2 regions of the Shewanella sp. MR-4 genome follow, and region 1 is predicted to be linked to the other one. Evidence: riboswitches for the same ligand, from Rfam matches in the RefSeq annotation. Region 1 holds a riboswitch; the other holds the start of a gene.
The links. Region 1 has a riboswitch for cobalamin ahead of SHEWMR4_RS04365 (ABC transporter ATP-binding protein). Riboswitches for the same ligand answer to the same signal wherever they lie in the genome.

Region 1 (3,692 bases):
TATGGGCCGTTTCATCCCCCGCCTGCAACGCCATGATTTGGCGCTTCCAACCGAGAATAATCAAAAAGCTCACCAGCACCACTAAGGACGGCAGCACCAACAGCGACCAACTGGCCTTAGCAAAACTGCCAAGGCTCCAAAACAATACCGATGCGGTGGCCTGCGGGCTGGCAAAGTACAGCAGTAAACTGGTTAACGCGCCAAACATAAAGGAGGTGGCTACGCCAGAGAGCAACATCCGCTCTACCTGGCTCTTAAGGCCTAACCCTGCTAACGCCAGCACGATTAGCACCGACAGACTGGCACCAATAAAGGCGCCAAAGGGTAAGCTCAACCAGAGCAGCCCCGCAAAGCTGCCCGAACCGCTAAAAATCCCTGAGTTGGCAATGGCGCCCCCATTGCCAAACAGGCCAGAACTGGTAAACAGGGTCAGCATGACCACGGCACCAAAGGAGGCGCCGGAGCTAATGCCGAACAGATAAGGATCGGCAAGGGGGTTACGGGTCACGGTTTGCAGCACGCTCCCCGCCAAAGACAGCCCTGCCCCCGCCACAAAGGCGAGTAAAATCCGTGGCAGTCGCAGCTCCATCACAATCCGCTCTGTCATGCTGCTGGAGCTCACGGCCTCATCAGCCATAAACAGCTGACTAAGTTTATTGATAAACACATGCAGCACATCTAAAAAGCTAATGTTTGCCGCGCCAAAACTCGCGGCAGCGATGGGGGTGAGCAGGGCAAAGCCCGCCAAGCCTAAAATCAGCCATTGCTGGCGGGTGAGCGGCGTAAAAATGTGGCTAAAAAAATTCATGGTCACCAATTTGAGTGTGTCTATCATGGCGTGGGTTCAACGCTATGCTTGTGCAAGGCCGCGTTAGGCGCCCCGGGGTTATGACAGGCGCAGGCCACAGGAGGTAACGCTTGAGCCGAAACTGGGTGGGAGTCACTCGCTGCGTCCGCAGTATCGCTCTTAGGCTTTTGATAACCATAAAAGTAATTAATCAAGGGGTTACCATGCTGTGGATGGGGCGTCACTTGGGCGCATACTCCAAACACTTCGGCGATACGTTCTTCGGTTAACACCTGAGCCGGCGTGCCCATGGCACTCACCAGCCCTTTATCCAGTAGCAATAAGTGGTCGCACAGGGCGCTGGCTAAATTCAGGTCATGAATCGAGGCGATGACGCTGATCCCAAGGCTTCGCACTAGCTCTAAGATTTGAATTTGATAGCGGATATCGAGGTGATTTGTCGGCTCATCTAAAATCAATAACTGCGGCTGCTGCACTATGGCACGGGCGATCAGGGCGCGCTGCTTCTCACCGCCCGATAATCGATCGTATTGCTGATGCACTTTATGACTCAGGCCGACCTTGTCCAGCGCCTTGGCAATCTTGTCACTGTCTTCGCTGGAATGGCTATCAAACATCCCCTTATGGGGCGTGAGTCCCATGGCAACCAATTGCTCTGTGGTCATATCGAAATATTGCGGCGTATCCTGCTGCACCACCGCCACTTTACAGGCAAACGCCTTGGGCGACAGTTCGCTAATATCCTGCGAAAACAGGCTGATATGCCCTTTAGCAGGGCGAATAAAGCGGTATAAACAGCGCAGCAAACTGGATTTACCCGCGCCATTGGGGCCAATCAGCCCGAGCATTTCCCCCTTCGGCAGGGCAAAGCTTATCTCCGAGAGAATGGTTTTTCCCTCAATCGCCCAGCTCAATTGGCTCACTTGAAGTGCCATATTGGCGGAAGTCGCAGCGGGCGCTAAGGGCGCAAGGCTCGATGTGGAATGCATCACTAACGATTGCTCCCACATGGATATTGATTGGTGTTATTTGTGCCTGCCGCCGCTTGGGCCAACAGGGCGAAACTCATTAATGTCATCTTCTGCTCCCTCGAGTTACCCGCTCGAGAACTAAGGCTGCACGCAGCGAAAACAGAAATAGGCAGGTATCCTGACTCGTAGGTAAGAAGCAAAATGCTTCGACTACTCACAGTTGCGGGTACAGTTCGGGCTACTGACGGGCAGCTCCCCGATTCCCTATTATGTTTGGGTTATCCGGCGCGCTTAAATACTGTTGCCTTTAAGCAATAGCACTCAATCGCACAAAATTCCTAACACCTATTTCTGCGACCTTTGAGCTTAACGTACTGGGTTCGTTATCTGGCTCAAACGTCAGGGAAAAGCATTATCCTATATCTTGCTCATTAGGCAATGCTGTTTAAATCAGAAAATTTTCATCATACCGATGGCAGATGCGTTTAAGCTACTCACAGTGGCCCGAGGGCCAGTCTAAACGCCAGTATCTTTTACCTTGCTCATCCTCGAGGACATTAATCGTCACCACCGCCGCCACGGGTAAGGCGAGCTGACTGTAAAAACCTAAGGTTTTCACCGCCCCAAGCGCCCTTGACATCAAATGGCGAATAACCCCGCCGTGGGTCACTACCCAGATATTGGCCGCGGGTGCATTGGCATTAAACTCGCCGTGGGCCTGTTCATCATCCATCGCCAGCAGGGCAAACTCTTTATCGAGGATTTGTTCTATCGCCCCATCGACTCGGGCTTCGAAACTTGCCATGGCTTCGCCATTGGGCGGCGTCACCTCCCAGGGATTCTGCCAATAGGCCGCCATCCGCTCGCCGTCGCGTTGATATAAGTCATCGAGCAGGCAACCATCCCAATCGCCGAAGGCTATTTCCTGTAACTCCTCCAGCAAGTTGACCTTCAGCGGCAAAGGCGCGGGCGCATCTAAACTCATGCCCACGGACGCACTCGAATGCAGCTCAGCCGCAAAGGCCTTGGCAAACTCGGCGCAGCGCCTTGAGGTCGAGCTATAAATGCCGTGGCACACAGTCGCCTGCGCCTCCACCGCCGCCGACATCTGCCGCCAGCCCTTGTCGCTCAGTGGCACATCGACTCGGCCACGTAAAATCGCCCCGCCCTCGCATTCTCCATGGCGTAACAGTAATAACCTGAGCTGCTTCATCTGATCTTTCCTTTTATCGTTTTTATCTGGGTTATCTCGCCTATGCTATACCAACTTTAGCCTTGCCCTGACAATCCGATGTCGCGTATTATGGACGTCTATACGTATAAATGTCCAAAACATAACGAACGACATTCAATAATAAAATGCAATTTGTCACCCGATTGCGTACTTTGGACTCAACTTAGCTGTAGTAAAGGTAATCATTTTATGGCGATATCTCTCCATCGAGCCAGCCAAACACTGGCAGACATTCGCAACCAGTTGTCAAAGCGCATTCTGATTTTAGACGGCGCTATGGGCACTATGATCCAAGGCTACAAGCTGGAAGAAGCCGATTACCGTGGCGAGCGTTTCAAGGATTGGCATACCGACGTTAAGGGCAATAACGATTTGTTAGTGCTCACGCAGCCACACATCATCAAACAAATTCACATCGACTACCTATTAGCCGGTTCCGATATTATTGAAACCAACACCTTTAACGCCACCACTATCGCCATGGCCGACTACGACATGCAGTCACTGTCCGCCGAAATTAACCGTGAAGGTGCGCGCCTCGCCCGTGAGGCCTGTGACGAAATCGAAAAGGCCACGGGGAAACCCCGTTATGTTGCCGGTGTGTTAGGGCCCACTAACCGCACTTGCTCTATCAGTCCCGATGTTAACGATCCCGGATATCGCAATATCCACTTCGATG
Region 2 (3,692 bases), 1.8 Mb from region 1:
CGGCAAAATCCATGCTGACATAACCGCGTCCCGTATGTTCAGCCACCCAAGACAATTGCTTGCCATCATTCACCCCGTCGGTAAATTCGGCATCGATATAGTTATATTCCAAGCCTAAGGTGAGGGCTTGAGTGACCTGCCAATCCCAATCGGCACTCGCGCCATAGCGGCGTGAAGCATCGGCATTGACGTTGGCGCCTTGGAAACTGCCACCAACTGGTTTTTCAGCACTCGGATCGAAGACGATTTCATCTTCTAAATCGAGGCGATATAGGCTGACGCGTAGGCTTTGGCTCGCCACAGTCCAATCCCAACCTGCCTCATAGGAACGGCCTGTCTGCGGCTTTAAGCCATACACATCTTTCGGGGTGTAGGCTTGCTCATCGACCTTAGCAAAGCGGAAGTTTTCATCGCCACGCAGATAGAATCTGTGCTCGGCGCTCGGACGGTAATTTAAACCGAACTCGAATGCGGTCGCATCTTCATCTAAATCGATGCCGTTTGGATACACATTGCCATCGACCAGATCGTCGGTCACCCGCGCATAACGGCCACCCACCACATAGCTTAAGGTGTGGCTTAATGGCACAGTGGCTTGCAGGTAAGCACTTTGCATTTCCTGCACGTTGCTGCGCGCCATAGAGTCAAACTCGGCCTTACCGCGGCTGATATCCAAACCAGTGACTAGGTTTAGCTCACCTTGACGGGTGCTGTAATTAGCGAGTGCTTTAGGGCTAAACATCAGCAGCGAGCGAGTATTTTGGCTACCCGCGCCCCAGTTTAATGAGGTCACTAAGGTATCGCTGTAATCCAGATCCGCCGCTAACGCCCAGTTTTGGTTTAGCTGATGCTGATAACCGCTGCGCGCAGCAGTCGTCATCTCATGAACATATTCGCTACTATTGAAAGATTGGCGTGGATCGTCCTTGAACTGATCCACCGTCAACGAGCCAGGATTTTCGCGATCATCATCGTAATAGCTAGTTTCAACGAAGAAAGAATCTGTGGCGGTTTTATATTGAATACGGCCAAGGATAGAACCCGTTTCATTGGCATTGTGCTTGCGATAGTTATCGCCTTGGTTGTAGCTACCGGTCAGGAAATAGTGCCAATCTTTATTGATGGCGCCCGACACATCGCCGCGACCTTCATAGGTATTAAAGCTGCCGCCGGATAATTGCACGCTGCCGCCCGTATTCTCAGGTGACTTAGTCACAATGTTGATCACCCCGCCTACCGCTTGGTCACCATAGAGCACGCCCGCACTGCCCGATAAAATTTCGACACGCTCAATTAAATTGAGTGGAATGGCATTCAGGCTAGGGGCGGCGATATCGATGTTATTTAAGCGACGACCATCGAGCAAAATCAAGGTGTTGTTAACGGCGGTGCTGGCGCTAAAGCCGCGCATCGCGAAGCTAGTACCAATGTTATTGTCGGACAGCTGAATACCACTTTGACCACGTAACACTTCGGTCAAGCTGGTTGCGCCACTCTGCTCAATCGCAGCGGCATCAATCACATTCACATTGGCGGCAATATTTAAGGGGGTCTTGTCTGAACGGCCAATCACGACGATATGCTCATCGACTTTGGCAACGCTGGCATCATCGGCCGCCACGGCGGGGGCGATAACAGAAAAACTGCAAAGGCTGCCGATCAGCAGCGCGATTTTTGTTGGATGTGTTCCCATTTTACCTTTAACTCCTGCAAGGAAAACGGGGCATTGGCGCCACGATACCGTTGATTCAGTAACAAATACTGACAGTCACTATCGCATTTTGAGATCTGCCCACCGAAATCTCAAAAACACCTTTAGGGCCGGTCTCCGGACTTAGGCTATGTTAATCCAAGCAATAGAAGGACTAACTCGAAACTGACCTTTCACATTGCTTATCGGGTTCTTCTTGAACGCCTAGCGAATGCGGTCGTCTCTCACCTTTTACCGTTGCGGGGGCAGTGCCAGAATTTCACTGGCTTCCCGATTATCTCGCGACGAATGCATCGCAAGCACCACAGAAGGTTGACTAAAAATAGGTTCAGAGGGCGAAAAACCAGTTAACGCCCAATAAGGCTCGTGGCATATCAAGCCTGAGCGCGCGCATTATAGACGTCTATACGGATGAAAGTCCATGTTCATCCGTCTGTCGACTGATAACTACTTTAATGAATAGGGCGCTAAGCCTGAAATAAAGTCGGCACTATTAGCCGCCTGCAAGGGAGGTTTATCGGCAGAAAACACATCGCCACGCATCGATTTATGCAGTAAATACAAGTCCTTGTTACCACTTACCACGGTATAGTAACCAATTTCGCCCTGGGGATTTGAGGTAAAGGCACTGGGATTAAACTGAGTCGCGCCATGGACATGCGGCATTGTGGTACATCCGAGAATAGCCTGAAAGCCTTCGTGACCATCCACTTGGGTATCACCCAATTTCTGATAGACCACTTCACCGTCACAGGCGGCTTGATATGACTCGGCCATCGCATCTAAAAACTGCTCCGGGCTGGCAGTTTCGGCCATGCCCTTAAAGCCTTGCACACAAAACAGCGCACTCCATTGATTAAGCGCTTCCTGCTCCGGCACAAATTCCGCCATAAACATGTCCGCACGTTCTTCATGGTAGGCTTTGCGCCACCCCGCTGGCAGGTTAAATCCTAATTGCTGACTAAAGACAGGCAACACATGGGTGTGCGACGCGCCACTTTCACTGCGAGGCATATCCAATTTTGCCTCGACGGATTCAGAGCCGATTAGGCTGCACAGCATTAATACGCTCGCGCCCTGCCATAACCTCATCTGCATATGGGGTATACATTTCATTATTATCATCCTTGTATCGCATTGGTATGGTTAATACGACATATGAAACTGCATAGAAAACATCCTGTATTCTAGCGAAGATGTAAATAAGATAACAGTTAAAATGCTAAATGAAATAACACTTATACAGTCATAACAACTGTAAAACTTCAGATAACAGCCAAAGATAAGGTCTATGATGGCTTAAAAAGCTGATGAACCCCGTTTCACCAGCCTTTCGCATTACTCAAAGACTAAAAGCTAGATTAGTCAAATGACCAATTGATTTTACGTTGCGGCCTTGCCTGACTCAAAATCGCCTGCCGTTGCTCTGGGGTCTCACATTGGGCAGCGGGGGTAAATTCCAGTGGCTTAATCACCAAGGAATCGGCAGGTTGTACCGGCGGTTTATCAAACATTCCGAGATTCATCGACCAAGAGACCCATTCTCCTTTTTCACTGATCCCCACAAAACCATCATTTGCCGGCGCTAACCAAGTGAGGCGTGGAATGCGTTCAATCAGTTGCTCGACATTTTTAAGGTTTGCCCGATAACCGACAGGCACCACTTTGCCATCGGGGCGCGTAAAGGCAAAGGAGGACTTGCCTAGGGTAATTTTGCTGCCTTGCTGCCAATACTTGTCGAGGATCGCTTGAGCATGATGAAAGCCAAACAGATAGGCGTAATCCGTATCGTCAGCGAGAATTTGCGGCGCAGCGTTGTCACGCAGTAGCAAGAATCCCGGGCCGACACTGATAATCTCTTTCACGCCTGTGATATCGGTTTTCTTGATCCAATCGACGCCACAGTTAATGCCATCGCCCCAGAAATGGGCATCCCCCGTCGGACTTAACACCGCAAACGCGCAACTGTTTGCCGTGAGAC

Region 2: another riboswitch for cobalamin. It lies ahead of SHEWMR4_RS17270 (TonB-dependent receptor); the one in region 1 lies ahead of SHEWMR4_RS04365 (ABC transporter ATP-binding protein).

The regions. Positions count from the first base shown of each region.
Region 1 is NC_008321.1:992,979-996,670, reverse strand. It holds gene SHEWMR4_RS04370 (FecCD family ABC transporter permease) at 1-835, opposite strand, end outside; gene SHEWMR4_RS04365 (ABC transporter ATP-binding protein) at 832-1,797, opposite strand; cobalamin riboswitch at 1,930-2,089, opposite strand; gene SHEWMR4_RS04360 (histidine phosphatase family protein) at 2,270-2,992, opposite strand; gene metH (methionine synthase) at 3,203-3,692, shown strand, end outside.
Region 2 is NC_008321.1:3,942,327-3,946,018, forward strand. It holds gene SHEWMR4_RS17270 (TonB-dependent receptor) at 1-1,693, opposite strand, end outside; cobalamin riboswitch at 1,802-2,033, opposite strand; gene SHEWMR4_RS17275 (hypothetical protein) at 2,159-2,827, opposite strand; gene SHEWMR4_RS17280 (hypothetical protein) at 3,073-3,692, opposite strand, start outside.